DNA from 3 places in the Pseudomonas tolaasii NCPPB 2192 genome. Region 2 is predicted to be linked to each of the others. Evidence: predicted binding sites of a transcription regulator. Region 2 holds the regulator's gene; each other region holds the start of a gene.
The links. Region 2 encodes FliA, which starts transcription of late flagellar genes. Its sites were predicted from a motif close to CTAAAGTTTNNNNNNNNNNNGCCGNTAA; they were not measured.
Positions count from the first base shown of each region.

Region 1 (4,908 bases), 2.0 Mb from region 2:
GAGGGCGACCTGGACACTCGTTGGCGAACCCGTCGCAACGTCGCAGGCGGAATTTGAAAGGTTTGCCCAGGGTTTTATCGACGCAGCGCTGGAAAACGCTCGCCAGATGCTCGGCTGATCAGCAGGAGCGAGAGGCCTCGCTCCTGCACACGGCAGGTCAGATTTTGAAGCTGTCGACCAACTGCTTCAAACGGCTGGCTTGCTGGGACAGTGCATCACAGTCCTTGAGCGTTTCGTTGAGGTTGGCCACACCCTGCTGGTTCAGCAGGTTGATCTGGTTGATGTCCACATTGAGGGTTTCCACCACGGCCGTCTGCTCCTCGGTGGCGGCGGCGACCGACTGGTTCATGCCATCGATTTCGACAATTCGCTGCGTCACGCTGACCAGCCGCGCACCGGCCTGGTTGGCGACTTCAACGCTTTCTTCGCTGGAGGTCTGGCTGGCGTTCATGGTGGTCACAGCTTCACGGGAGCCCACTTGAAGCGAGGTGATCATCTTGTGGATCTCTTCGGCGGATTCCTGGGTGCGGTGGGCCAGGTTACGCACTTCATCGGCGACCACAGCGAACCCGCGCCCGGCTTCCCCGGCACGCGCGGCCTCGATGGCGGCGTTGAGTGCGAGCAAATTGGTTTGCTGGGAGATGCCTTTGATCACGTCCAGGATGTGACCAATGTTGTCGGTGCTTGCGTTGAGCGTTTCGATCTGCGTGCAAGACAAACTGATTTTTTGCGAAAGTTCCGACATCGCCAGAATGGTTTGCTCCACCACTTTGCGGCCGCCATCGGCCTGCTCGCTGGCACCACTGGCGTGTTGCGAAGCATCCGCCGCGTTACGCGCAATTTCCTGAGTGGCGGCCCCCAGTTCGTTGATCGCGGCAGCCACACTGTTGGTGCGCGCGCTTTGCTCGTCCGAGCCGATGATTGAGGCGTTGGAGGAGGCCATGACGCGCTGCGACAGGTCGTGAACCTGGCGAGTCGCCGAGGACACCTCAGCAATGGACGCGTGGATACGCTCAACAAACTGGTTAAAGGCGCTGCCCACTTCTCCAAACTCGTCCTTGCTGGTGACATCCAGACGACGAGTCAGATCACCTTCGCCCTGGGCAATGTCCTGCATGGCGACGCCCATGGTGGTAAGCGGGCGCAGCAGCACTTGAATCAACAGACTCAACAGCACCGCAATTGCGACCACCGCGATCAACATCGCAATCAACGCCGAGGTACGGAATTTGCCAAGTGGCGCGTAGGCTTTGTCTTTATCGACTGACAGGCCGATGTACCAATCCGCACCTGGCAAACCGCTGACCGGGGTAAACGAAAGAATACGGTCCTTACCGTTCAAGACGACTTCCTGACTGACCTTTTCGATGCGCACAGGGGTATTCGGGTAGATGTCCTTGAGGTTTTTCATCACCTGATCCTGGTCAGGGCTGACGATGACCTGGCCATCGGCGCTGACCAGAAACGCATGGCCGATACCGCCAAAATCCACCGAATTGATGATCTTCACCAGGGTTTGCAGGCTCAGGTCCCCACCGACGACACCCAACAACTCTCCGTTCTTTTTGACCGGCAGAGCGATCGTCACGATCTGCCCGCCTACGGCCGCCATGTAAGGGGGGGTCAGCATGGTTTTATCGGCGGCGACGGCTTGTTTGTACCAAGGACGCTGCCGTGGATCGTAGCCGTCCGGCATCTTGGCGTCGGGGCGTTGCGTAAACACACCGTTGGTTTGGCCGACATAGGTGAACTGGAAGTTCGAGGTGAAGGCAGGCTGGTCAACCAAACCGGGAAGGTCAGCGTTGCTGCCTTGATGGGCGACGTTCTGCGCCAGGCTTTCGAGCACCAGGATTCGACCGCTGAGCCAGTTCTGCACGCTACTGGCGGTCAGCTCACCGGACTGTTGAATGGACGACTCCAGGTTTTGCGTGATGGTGCTGCGCTGCAGGTAATCGTTATAGAGCGTGAACAACGCGAAGGCCAAAACCACGACGCCTGACGCGGCCAACAGAATTTTATGACTGAACTTAAGATTCATTTCATCGACTTCTTTTGCCAAAGGGGGATGAGCGTGCCGAGTGGAACATTCCATGTAACGGGATAGGCAGGCTCTGTAGGCCGCTCTATTTCGGTGCACGCATGGCTCATCAGGCTTTCGGCCAAGCTTCGACAAATCTTAGAAATTTGTGAGATGCATCTAGTTTTTACGTAGGAAGACGACCAGTGGTAGCAGCAGCGGTTCAGAGTTGCAAAATTTATCAGCCTTCCAGACAATGCGACTAATTATCATTTGTGGCGTTTGGCCGGGCCCGTTTGAATGTCGTCTTCCGAGTACATCCCGTGTAACCGTGTTGTGCAGACGCTTTACTGCACCCATCACAACTGGCTCGACACCTGGCTGCGCAGCCGCTTGGGCAATGCCGCCGATGCCGCAGACCTGGCGCAAGACACCTTCGTACGCCTCCTGCAGAAAACCGAACGCTTTGAACTCAAGGCCCCGCGCGCTTTCCTGCGCACCATCGCCCGAGGCCTGGTAATTGATCACTGGCGCCGCGAGGAAATCGAGCGCGCTTATCTCGAATCAATCGCCCACCTGCCGGAGGCATTGGCGCCCAGTGCCGAAGCGCGTGCGTTGGTGCTTGAGCTTCTGGAGGAAGTCTCCCGTCTGTTGGACGGGCTCAAGCCGAAGGTACGTAAGGCGTTTCTGCTGGCCCAGTGCGATGGGCTGACTTACAGACAGATCGCACAGCAGATGGGGGTGTCGTTGCGGTCGGTAGAAAGGTACGTCGCGGACGCGCTCTATCATTGTTACGTAGTGCGTTATGAGACCTGACGCGTCGGTGGTCAGGCAGGCCATCAGCTGGACCCTGCGCCTGCGAAATAACCGCGCCAACGTTCGCCTGCATGAGCAATGCGAACACTGGCGCGCGACCCACGATGAACATGAGCTGGCGTGGCAACGCGTGCAGGCGCTTCAGCAGGAACTGAGCAGCCAGCTGGCGACCATTCCAGGGGCGCAGGCGACATTGGAGAACGGCGCAAAGGGCTTGGGCCGTCGACAGGCACTGAAGATGTTGTCTGGCGCCGTACTCGTGGGGTCGGCGGCCTGGGTGAGCCGCGACCTGACTGGCTGGCAACGCTGGACGTCCGACCTGGCGACAGCGACAGGCGAGCGGCGAAGTGTGCAACTGCCCGATGGCACTCGCCTGCAACTCAACACCGACACGGCGGTGGATCTGAACTTCAATCCGCAGCAACGCCTTATCACGCTGGTTCGTGGCGAAATCCTGGTGAGCTGCGGCGCGGCTTCGTCGGCGCCGTTGCTGGTCGAAACCTCGCATGGCTTGCTCGAAGGTCTCGATGGGCGCTTTGCGGTACGCCAGGACAGTGACTGCACACGCTTGACGGTGGTCAGCGGCAATGTGGCCATTGACTCGCCCAAAGGGGCAGATGGGCTGCCGACTCACGTTCACGCAGGAGAAAGTTATCGCGTGCAGCAGAACCGGGCCATTCTTGCGCGCTCCCCCACAATGGATATGGCTGCCTGGGCCGATGGCCTGATTGTGACACGGAGCATGCGTCTCGATGATTTCCTTTCAGAAGTGGGACGGTATCGCCATGGCTACCTGGGCTGTGCTGCGGATGTCGCGCACTTGCAGTTATCCGGAGTTTTCCGTCTCGATGACACAGACAAGCTATTGGCGGTGCTTGCCCAGACACTGCCCGTTCGAGTGCGCTACCGAACACGATGGTGGGCGAGCCTGGAGCGCCTGGCCTGATAGTTTTTTGGCGGCTTTTTTCCGTGAGTCCGGCTTAGACAGTAAGCCCTTCAATCTGCCTTCACCGGCCTCAACGGACCCTGATCATGACTGTGCGTTTTTTTCACGACCCTTCCCACCCTCTTTTAGCTAAAGCCATACGAGCGGCGTTACTGTCGACCGTTGTGGGCATGGGCGCTGTGCCGATCATCGGCATGGCTGCACAAGCTGGCGCTGAGCGGGTCAACCAGCGTTACGACATTCCTGCCGGACCGCTGAGTGATGTACTCAATCAGTTTGCTCGCCAGGCGGGCATCACCCTTTCGAGCACGCCTGAGCAAACTCGGGGGCGAGAATCGGCCGGGTTGCAGGGTGAGTATTCGGCTCAGCAGGGCTTGAATCGTGTGCTTGCCGGCTCCGGGTTGCAGGCGGATTCTCAGGACGGTGTGAGCTTTATTCTGCAGACGCAGCAGGAAGGCAGCACATTGACGCTGCCCACTACCGATATCAAAGGCTTCGCATTGGGCAATGCCTTGGGGAGCATGGCGGGCTACAACGCAACACACAGCCAGATCGCCACCAAAACCAGTACGGCGCTGCTGGAAACGTCGCAAACCGTGTCTGTGGTAACACGCGAGCAAATGGACGATCAGGGCTCCCAGACTGTGGCGCAAGCCATGCGGTACACCCCTGGGGTATTGACCAACCCGTATGGTGCTACCCATCGCTATGACTACGTGGCCATGCGCGGTTTCAATGATGGCTCTGTGGATAATATTTACCTGGACGGCTTGAAGTCCATGGGTGACAGCGGCACCTACAGCACGATGCAGGTGGATCCGTATTTTCTTGAACGCGTGGACATCCTGAAAGGACCGTCTTCCGTTTTGTATGGGCGTAGCTCGCCTGGCGGCCTGGTTGCGCTGACCAGCAAGAAGCCGTTGTTCTCGCCCTATCACCAACTACAAGCGACCGTCGGCAATCATGGCCAGCAGGGCATGGGTTTTGACTTCAGCGGGCCGGTGGATGATGACAAACGCGTTGCTTATCGCCTGACGGGGTTGGCAGACAAGTCCGACACACAATTCGACCACGCCAAAGAAAAGCGCTACGCGTTGGCGCCGACGCTGAGCATCGACTTTACCGAGGA
Region 1 covers NZ_PHHD01000001.1:1,579,887-1,584,794, reverse strand. The annotation lists gene ATI14_RS07430 (SRPBCC family protein) at 1-118, shown strand, start outside; gene ATI14_RS07425 (methyl-accepting chemotaxis protein) at 158-2,038, opposite strand; gene ATI14_RS07420 (sigma-70 family RNA polymerase sigma factor) at 2,318-2,833, shown strand; gene ATI14_RS07415 (FecR domain-containing protein) at 2,823-3,779, shown strand; gene ATI14_RS07410 (TonB-dependent siderophore receptor) at 3,866-4,908, shown strand, end outside.
Region 1: ATI14_RS07425 (methyl-accepting chemotaxis protein) is a predicted target of FliA. The motif match lies at 2,153-2,180, and genes of this name have one in related genera.

Region 2 (4,908 bases):
CGAGCTGACGGCTGCCCTGGATTACACTCCCCAGGCGCTGGCGCCGCGCGTGCCGAACATGGAGCTCGAAGACGAGTTGCGCAAGACCGCCTCGCGCATTGTGTCGGCCCAGGCGGAATTGAGCATGCGTGGCGACAGCGATGCCACCACCAATCGCCAGCTGTTCGCCGGGTTGCCGCTGACCGCGTCCGAGCCGTTGGTCGAGCCCACTTTCAAAGAACCACCGCGTCCTGCTGCGCCTGCCCCGGCGCCTGCGGTTGACCCGCGCGTGTTCGATTCGATGCGTTTTGAGCTCAACGGTCTGCGTGAACTGCTGGAAGTGCAGCTCGGCTCACTGGCCTGGACCCAACTGCAAGGCAGCAAACCGCAACAGGCCAACCTGTGGCGCCGCCTGCAACGGATCGGCCTGTCCGGCCCGTTGTCCCGCGACCTGCTGGCGCTCACCGCCGAAGTCGAAGAGCCGCGCCAGGCCTGGCGCATGCTGCTGGCGCACTTGGCGCGCATGATCGTCACCCCGGAAATCGAACCCCTGGAAGAGGGCGGTGTGATCGCCATGGTCGGCCCTGCCGGCATGGGCAAGACCACCACCCTGGCCAAGCTGGCCGCGCGTTATGTGCTCAAATACGGCGCGCAGAATATTGCGCTGGTGAGCATGGACAGTTATCGCATCGGCGCCCAGGAACAGCTCAAGACCCTGGGCCGCATCCTCAATGTGCCGGTGACCCACGTCGACCCGGGCCAGTCCCTGGCCAATGCCCTCGATCCACTGCTGCGCAAGCGCGTGGTGCTGATCGACACCGCCGGCCTGCAAGCCAGCGACCCGGCCTTGCGCATGCAGCTCGAAAGCCTGGCCGGGCGTGGCATCAAGTCGAAAAATTACCTGGTGCTTGCAACCACCAGCCAGAAACAGGTTCTTACCGCTGCGTACCACAGCTACAAGCGTTGCGGCCTGGCCGGTTGCATCCTGACCAAGCTCGATGAAACCGCGAGCCTGGGTGAAGTGTTGAGCCTGGCGATCAGCCATGAATTACCGGTTGCTTACCTGACCGACGGCCCGCGGATTCCGGATGATCTGCATCTGCCGCGCCGTCATCAGTTGGTCAGCCGTGCCGTCAGTGTGCAAATGCAAGAAGAGCCTAGCGAGGAAGCGATGGCTGACATGTTCGCGGACCTCTACCACAACCCGGCAAAACGGGTCGGTTGAGGGCAGTGAACACCGTGAAAAGTATCTACATCGATGGTCTGCAAGCGATTCACGCGGCCAAGCCATGTAGCCTGCGTCTAAGCAAGACAAGGTAAAGAAATAAAATGGGCAGCATGCATCCCGTACAGGTGATCGCGGTGACCGGCGGCAAAGGTGGCGTCGGGAAAACTAACGTGTCAGTGAATTTGTCCCTGGCCCTGGCAGAGCTTGGCCGTCGCGTCATGCTGCTGGATGCTGACCTGGGGTTGGCAAATGTCGACGTTTTGCTCGGGCTGACACCCAAACACACCCTCGCCGATGTGATTGAAGGCCGCTGTGAGCTGCGCGATGTGCTGCTGCAAGGCCCCGGCGGCATTCGCATCGTGCCGGCAGCCTCGGGCACCCAGAGCATGGTGCACCTGAGCCCGGCGCAACATGCCGGCCTGATTCAGGCTTTCAGCGACATCGGCGACAACCTCGACGTGCTGGTGATCGACACCGCCGCCGGGATCGGCGAGTCCGTGGTCAGCTTCGTGCGCGCGGCGCAGGAGGTGCTGTTGGTGGTCTGCGATGAACCCACTTCGATCACCGACGCCTACGCCCTGATCAAACTGCTTAACCGTGACTACGGCATGAACCGCTTCCGCGTGCTGGCCAACATGGCCCAGAGCCCGCAGGAAGGGCGCAACCTGTTCGCCAAGTTGACCAAGGTCACGGATCGCTTCCTCGATGTCGCCTTACAATACGTCGGCGCAGTTCCGTATGACGAGTGTGTGCGCAAGGCCGTGCAAAAGCAGCGTGCGGTCTATGAAGCGTTCCCTCGTTCGAAGTGCGCACTGGCGTTCAAGGCCATTGCCCAGAAGGTCGATACCTGGCCGTTGCCTGCCAACCCGCGGGGGCATCTGGAGTTTTTCGTCGAGCGTTTGGTGCATCAGACGAGCGCAGGACCGGTGCTATGACATCCAGCGGCTACAACCTTTACAAAAAGTCGGCCCGTGACAGCCAGGGCGAATTGATCGAGCGTTATGCGCCTCTGGTCAAGCGCATTGCCTATCACTTGCTGGCACGCCTGCCCGCCAGCGTGCAGGTGGAAGACCTGATCCAGGCCGGCATGATCGGCCTGCTCGAAGTGTCGACCAAATACGACGCGAGCAAGGGTGCGAGTTTCGAGACGTATGCGGGCATCCGCATCCGTGGCGCGATGCTCGATGAGGTGCGTAAAGGGGATTGGGCGCCGCGTTCGGTACACCGCAACACGCGAATGGTCAGTGACGCCATTCGCGCAATTGAAGCAAAAACCGGTCGTGACGCTAAAGATCATGAAGTTGCGGCCGAACTCCAATTGAGTCTCGACGATTACTACGGGATTTTGAACGATACCTTGGGCAGCCGCCTGTTCAGTTTCGACGACCTGTTGCAGGACGGCGAACACGAAGGGCTGCACGAGGACGGCGCGAGTGCACATCTCGAACCGTCGCGTGACCTGGAAGACGAACGTTTCCAGGGGGCGTTGGCGGAGGCGATTGCCAATTTGCCGGAGCGTGAGCGACTGGTGTTGGCGCTGTACTACGACGAAGAGCTGAACCTCAAGGAAATCGGTGAGGTCCTGGGGGTCAGCGAGTCGCGTGTCAGCCAGCTGCACAGCCAGTGCGCAGCCCGCTTGCGGGGGCGATTGGGAGAGTGGCGCGCGCGCTGACAGGCAGTGTGGGGACACTGCAGACGCTACCGCGAAGGCTTCATGTTTTCGCGGATCAGTTCCGTGGTGCCCTGGGCAGTCCTTTTTGTGTAACGCCTGTTGATTGAAATGGCGCGTCCAGGTGCTGGGCGCGTTTAAGACTGCTTGGAGGTCGAATTGGACAAGAACATGAAAATCCTCATCGTTGATGACTTCTCAACGATGCGGCGGATCATAAAAAACCTGTTGCGTGACCTTGGGTTCACCAACACGGTCGAGGCGGATGACGGCCTGACGGCTATCCCGATCCTCAACAGCGGAAGCATCGACTTTCTGGTAACCGACTGGAACATGCCGGGCATGACCGGTATCGACTTGCTGCGCCACGTGCGCGCGGATGAAAAACTGCGCAGCCTGCCCGTGCTGATGGTGACCGCCGAAGCCAAGCGTGAACAGATCATCGAAGCCGCCCAGGCCGGGGTAAACGGTTACGTGGTCAAGCCATTCACCGCATTGGCCTTGAAAGAGAAGATTGAAAAAATCTTCGAACGCATCCACGGCTGATGTCATCACGGGGGAGCTATGGAGCATAAAGAAACGTCGCAGGGAGACTTTGAGTCGACCCTGAAAAAGCATGCGCATCAGTTGGTCGACAGCCTTGAAAAAGGCCAGTTCGGCGACGCGGTGCAGTTGATCCATGAGCTCAACCAGACCCGTGACCGCGGCCTGTATCAGGAAGTGGGCAAGCTCACGCGCGAGCTGCACAGTGCGATCGTCAATTTCCAGATTGACCCGCACATGCCCCAGGCCGAAGAGATCTCGCAGATCACCGATGCCACCGAACGCCTGTCCTATGTGGTCAGGCTGACCGAGGCGGCGGCCAACCGCACCATGGACCTGGTGGAAAACGCCACGCCGCTGGTCAACGGCATGGCCAACGAAGCCCAGGCCCTGAGCCACGACTGGAGCCGCTTCATGCGTCGCGAAGTGGGCGCCGAAGAGTTTCGTGAGCTGGCGCGTCGGGTCGACAGCTTTCTGTCGCGCAGCGAGCAGGAAAACCGCACGGTTTCCAGCAACCTCAACGACATTCTGCTGGCTCAGGATTACCAGGACCTCACCGGCCAGGTGATCAAGCGCGTGACCCAACTGGTCACCGAAGTGGAAAGCAATTTGCTCAAACTGGTGCTCATGGCTGGCCAGGTCGATCGTTTTGCCGGTATCGAACATGACCGCGCGGCGATCCTCTCGGAAAAAGATCCAAAAAAACATCTCGCCAAGGGTGAAGGTCCGCAGATTCATGCCGATAAACGTGAAGACGTTGTATCCGGGCAAGACGACGTAGACGATTTGTTGTCCAGTTTAGGCTTCTAAGGAGCACCCACATGAGCTTCGGCGCCGATGAAGAAATCCTTCAGGATTTCCTTGTAGAGGCCGGCGAAATTTTAGAGCAACTGTCCGAGCAACTGGTCGAGCTGGAAAGCCGACCGGATGATGCGAACCTGCTCAATGCAATTTTTCGCGGTTTTCACACTGTAAAAGGGGGCGCCGGCTTCCTCCAGCTCCATGAGCTGGTGGAGTGCTGCCACATCGCCGAGAACGTGTTCGACATCCTGCGCAAGGGTGAACGCCACGTTGATTCGGAATTGATGGACGTGATTCTCGAAGCACTGGATGCAGTCAACGGCATGTTCAGCGAAGTTCGCGAACGTGCCCCGATCACCGCTGCCACCCCGGAACTGCTGGCTGCCCTGGCGCGCCTGGCCGAACCTGCCGACCCATCGGCGGCGCCGGTTGTCGTTGCGGCACCCGAGCCTGTGGTGCAAGCCGAGCCGGATGTGACGGACAGTGAGTTCGAACAGCTGCTCAACTCCCTCAGCGCGGTCAAGGCCGAAGCCGAGGCGCCGCGGGCACCGGTTGCCGAACCCGCCAGCGAAGACATCACCGACGCAGAGTTCGAATCCCTGCTCGACCAGTTGCACGGCAAAGGCCAGTTCGCCGCTGACGCCGTGGCACCTGCCGCCGCGCCTGAAGCGCCAGCGACCAACGCCAA
Region 2 covers NZ_PHHD01000001.1:3,563,299-3,568,206, forward strand. The annotation lists gene flhF (flagellar biosynthesis GTPase FlhF) at 1-1,204, shown strand, start outside; gene fleN (flagellar synthesis regulator FleN) at 1,309-2,142, shown strand; gene fliA (RNA polymerase sigma factor FliA) at 2,139-2,879, shown strand; gene ATI14_RS16595 (chemotaxis response regulator CheY) at 3,048-3,422, shown strand; gene ATI14_RS16600 (protein phosphatase CheZ) at 3,441-4,229, shown strand; gene ATI14_RS16605 (chemotaxis protein CheA) at 4,241-4,908, shown strand, end outside.

Region 3 (4,908 bases), 750 kb from region 2:
GTTGAGGCCAGGCGGCAAATAACCTCCAGCCCGTCGAGCTTGGGTATCCCGATATCCAGAATGACAATGTCCGGTACATGTTCCCGTGCAAGTTGCAACGCATCGACACCGTTATCAGTCTCTGCAACGACTTCATAACCATGACGCTCCATTAGCATGCGCACAGCAAGACGAATGACGGGATGATCATCCACGATCAGCACTTTATTCATGAGAAAGTCCAATTTCGCTGTTCGAATTATTTAGAGCAAACACAATAGCCTAGTCGTTTGCCAGTTGGCATGGCGTTACCCCCCAAACAACGGCAAGCAGAGACCCACCCCACAACGATATAGGAATGAGCCTACAAAAAATCGCTAATTCGGATATACGCAATTTTATGGAGCCTTTCAGAACTTTCCGGAGACGTACATATCTTGAATGAAATATCCCCCACTCAAGGGCGACAGGGTAAACGGGCCTCACAAGACTTTCAGCAAATGCCCATTGCGCATGGCAGGCGCGTAGATGAACCACTGAAAAAGATCCGACACTTTTAGTTCCATACAACATATTTTCTAACTTCCTTTATTCCTACAGAAATTTCAGCGCATTAGACGCACCTCACAGTTGAGTAGTGATTTTTCTGTAGGACATAGTTCCTGCTCAGGTGTTAAAAAATCATTCTTCCCTGTAAAAACAAAGGCGCAGCAAAACCCGGATCACAACTTTTAAACACAACAAACATAAACACCAGGCAAACACGATTAAACATCGAGAATGACCGGCTACTTCGTTATACACAGGCAAAAAAAATGGCCCCTTGAACAAGGGGCCATTTCTCACGACAAAAACCAATCAGAACAGCTTGCGACCCTTGTTAGCCGCAATGCGCATACGCAGGGCGTTCAACTTGATGAAGCCTGCCGCGTCCGCCTGGTTGTAGGCGCCGCCGTCTTCTTCAAAAGTGGCGATGTTGGCGTCGAACAGCGACTCGTCGGATTTGCGGCCGACCACGATCACATTGCCCTTGTACAGCTTCAAGCGCACAACGCCGTTCACATGGACCTGGGACGCGTCGATCATCTGTTGCAGCATCAGACGCTCAGGGCTCCACCAGTAGCCGGTGTAGATCAGGCTGGCGTACTTGGGCATCAGCTCGTCTTTGAGGTGAGCCACTTCGCGGTCCAGGGTGATGGACTCAATGGCGCGGTGAGCGCGCAGCATGATGGTGCCGCCCGGGGTTTCGTAGCAGCCACGGGACTTCATGCCCACGTAACGGTTCTCAACGATGTCGAGACGACCGATACCGTGTTCGCCACCGACACGGTTCAGGGTCGCCAGCACGGTGGCCGGGGTCATTTCGACGCCGTCCAGCGCGACGATGTCGCCGTTGCGGTAGGTCAGTTCCAGGTACTGTGGCTTGTCTGGAGCGTTCTCCGGGGAGACGGTCCACTTCCACATGTCTTCTTCGTGCTCGGTCCAGGTGTCTTCCAGCACGCCGCCTTCATAGGAGATGTGCAGCAAGTTGGCGTCCATCGAGTACGGAGACTTCTTCTTGCCATGACGCTCGATCGGGATGGCATGCTTTTCAGCGTAGTCCATCAGCTTTTCACGGGACAGCAGGTCCCATTCACGCCAAGGGGCAATCACTTTCACGCCTGGCTTGAGGGCGTAGGCACCCAGTTCGAAACGCACCTGGTCGTTGCCCTTGCCGGTGGCGCCATGGGAAATGGCGTCGGCGCCGGTTTCGTTGGCGATTTCGATCAGGCGCTTGGCGATCAGCGGACGTGCGATGGAGGTACCCAGCAGGTACTCGCCTTCGTAGACAGTGTTGGCGCGAAACATCGGATAGACGAAATCGCGGACGAACTCTTCGCGCAGGTCGTCAATGTAGATCTCTTTCACGCCCATGGCTTGCGCCTTGGCACGTGCAGGTTCGACCTCTTCGCCCTGACCCAGGTCAGCGGTGAAGGTCACCACTTCACAGTTATACGTATCCTGCAGCCACTTGAGGATCACCGAAGTGTCCAGGCCGCCGGAATACGCGAGAACGACCTTGTTTACGTCGGCCATGCCATCACTCCACGGGGTTGTACGGAAAGGCGTCGATTCTACCGGCCAAAACCATGGAATTACAGGGGCGCGACAGCAAATGAAGATAAAGCGACAGATTCTGTCGAGTGCGCGACCGGTGGTCGCACTTTATGTCGTGTGCGCCGCGTTGCCGGGTGCAGCGGCTTGCGGTGCCGGCTTCTCGGGGGCAGCCACCCGTTCAAGCTGGATGTTTACGCGACGGTTGCGTGCCCGGTTGGCGGCATTGGTATTGGGCGCCAGCGGGTAGCTTTCACCGTGAAAGCGCAGGGTGATCTGCGACTCGGGAATGCCGTTGGCCTTGAAGTAGTCCGAGACAGCCAGCGCACGACGGCGCGAGACATCACGGTTGGTCAGGCGGTTGCCGCTGTTGTCGGAATGGCCGTTTAACTCGATGTGGTTGACTGTGGGGTCGGCCTTCAGGAACGCCAGAACCACGTCCAGCTTCTTCTTGGCCGCCGCGTCCAGCTCGATGCCACCACCGGGGAACCCGACTTCGGTCTGTTTGACCTGGTCGTAGTTCATCGGCAGCAGTTTGGCCGTACAGAGCTGATAGTCGTTATAGGCCTTGGTGAATTTGACCGGCAGCAGGCGAATTTCCGAGTAACCGCCTTCACGCCCGTAATGCCGCACGGTGGGGCTGCGGCCTTCGAGCAAGCCGGTGAACAGCCGCCCGGCCTGGGCCTGAGAGCTGTTGAACAGCACATCGCCGCTGCCCACGCGCACGGCACCGAGGTTGATATCACCTCGGCCCGGCTGCCAGGGTGCTGCGGCGGCCAACAGTGTCGCTGAACCCGCGCCCAGTGCGCCGCTATAGGCTTTGAGACGAAATGTGGCCTGCTCGCCCGCGCGGCGCACGAACTCACCCGAGCCGAAATCGGTGATCGGCTGGGTCAGACGGCACTCGAACGGGTCGCCTTCTACCTTCCACTCAATATTTTCCAGACGTGTCTGAAACGTGAGGGCCATCGCAGGCAGGCTGGCGAACACACTGAGCAGGGCTAGATAATGCTGGCGCACGGGAGGCTCCACTGGTTTCTACAACACTTCAAAGCGTCATACGTCGTTAAGGCATACCCAGGGATATCGGACGCGTGCAGCAAAACTTGATAGCGAGTGCCTGCAAGAGTCTTTTCCGGTAGCATTCCCACCAGATTGACCCGCCTGGAATCCCCAATGTCCGACCGCCTGACCCTGCTGCGTCCCGACGACTGGCACATTCATCTTCGCGATGGTGCTGCGTTACCCCAAACTGTGGCCGATGTAGCGCGCACGTTTGGCCGCGCCATCATCATGCCTAACCTGGTACCTCCGGTGCGGAATGCCGAGCAAGCCGACGCCTATCGCCAGCGCATCCTCGCTGCGCGCCCGGCCGGCAGCCGCTTCGAACCGTTGATGGTGCTCTACCTGACCGATCGCACCCAGCCCGAAGAAATTCGTGAGGCCAAGGCCAGCGGCTTCGTGTACGCCGCCAAGCTGTACCCGGCAGGCGCGACCACCAACTCCGATTCCGGCGTGACCAGCATCGACAAGATCCTGCCCGCCATCGAAGCCATGGCCGAAGTCGGCATGCCGCTGTTGATCCACGGCGAAGTCACCCGTGGCGACGTCGATGTGTTCGACCGTGAAAAGATCTTCATCGATGAGCACATGCGCCGTGTGGTCGAGCTGTTCCCGACCCTGAAAGTGGTGTTTGAGCACATCACCACGGCTGACGCCGTGCAGTTCGTCAACGAAGCTTCGGCCAACGTTGGTGCGACCATCACCGCGCACCATCTGCTTTACAACCGCAACCACATGCTGGTGGGCGGGATTCGGCCGCACTTCTATTGCCTGCCGATCCTCAAGCGCAACACCCACCAGGTGGCCTTGCTGGACGCCGCCACCAGCGGCAGCCCGAAGTTCTTCCTCGGCACCGACTCGGCGCCTCACGCCCAGCACGCCAAGGAAGCGGCGTGCGGCTGTGCCGGCTGCTACACCGCGTATGCCGCCATCGAGCTGTACGCCGAAGCGTTTGAGCAGCGCAACGCCCTGGACAAGCTCGAAGGTTTCGCCAGCCTCAACGGCCCGCGCTTCTATGGCCTGCCGGCGAACACCGACCGCATCACCCTGGTTCGTGAAGACTGGACCGCCCCGGCCAGCCTGCCGTTTGGCGAGTTGACTGTTATCCCGCTGCGCGCCGGTGAGACACTGCGCTGGCGCCTGCTGGAGGAAAGCAAGTGAGTGAAGACCATTACGATGACGAACACGAGCACAGTGGTGGCGGCTCCCGTCACCCGATGGCCGAGCGGTTTCGCGGCTATCTGCCGGTTGTCATCGACGTAGAAACCGGTGGTTTCAACAGCGCCACCGACGCGCTGCTGGAAATTGCCGCGACCACCATCGGCATGGACGAACAGGGCTTTGTGTTCCCGGAACATACCCACTTCTTCCGCGTCGAGCCGTTCGAAGGTGCGAACATCGAAGCCGCCGCTTTGGAGTTCACCGGGATCAAGCTCGATCATCCGCTGCGCATGGCTGTGAGCGAAGAGGCGGCGCTGACCGACATCTTCCGTGGCGTGCGCAAGGCGTTGAAGGCCAACGGCTGCAAACGGGCGATCCTGGTGGGCCACAACAGCAGCTTCGACCTGGGCTTCCTGAACGCCGCCGTGGCGCGGCTGGACATGAAGCGCAACCCGTTCCACCCGTTCTCCAGTTTCGACACCGCCACCCTCGCCGGCCTGGCGTATGGCCAGACCGTGCTGGCGAAAGCCTGCCAGGCTGCCGGTATCGACTTTGACGGTCGTGAGGCTCACTCGGCGCGCTACGACACCGAGAAGACTGCCGAGTTGTTCT
Region 3 covers NZ_PHHD01000001.1:2,811,240-2,816,147, reverse strand. The annotation lists gene ATI14_RS12980 (response regulator transcription factor) at 1-212, opposite strand, end outside; gene ATI14_RS12975 (argininosuccinate synthase) at 838-2,055, opposite strand; gene ATI14_RS12970 (flagellar protein MotY) at 2,185-3,093, opposite strand; gene pyrC (dihydroorotase) at 3,250-4,296, shown strand; gene rnt (ribonuclease T) at 4,293-4,908, shown strand, end outside.
Region 3: ATI14_RS12970 (flagellar protein MotY) is a predicted target of FliA. The motif match lies at 3,157-3,184, and genes of this name have one in related genera.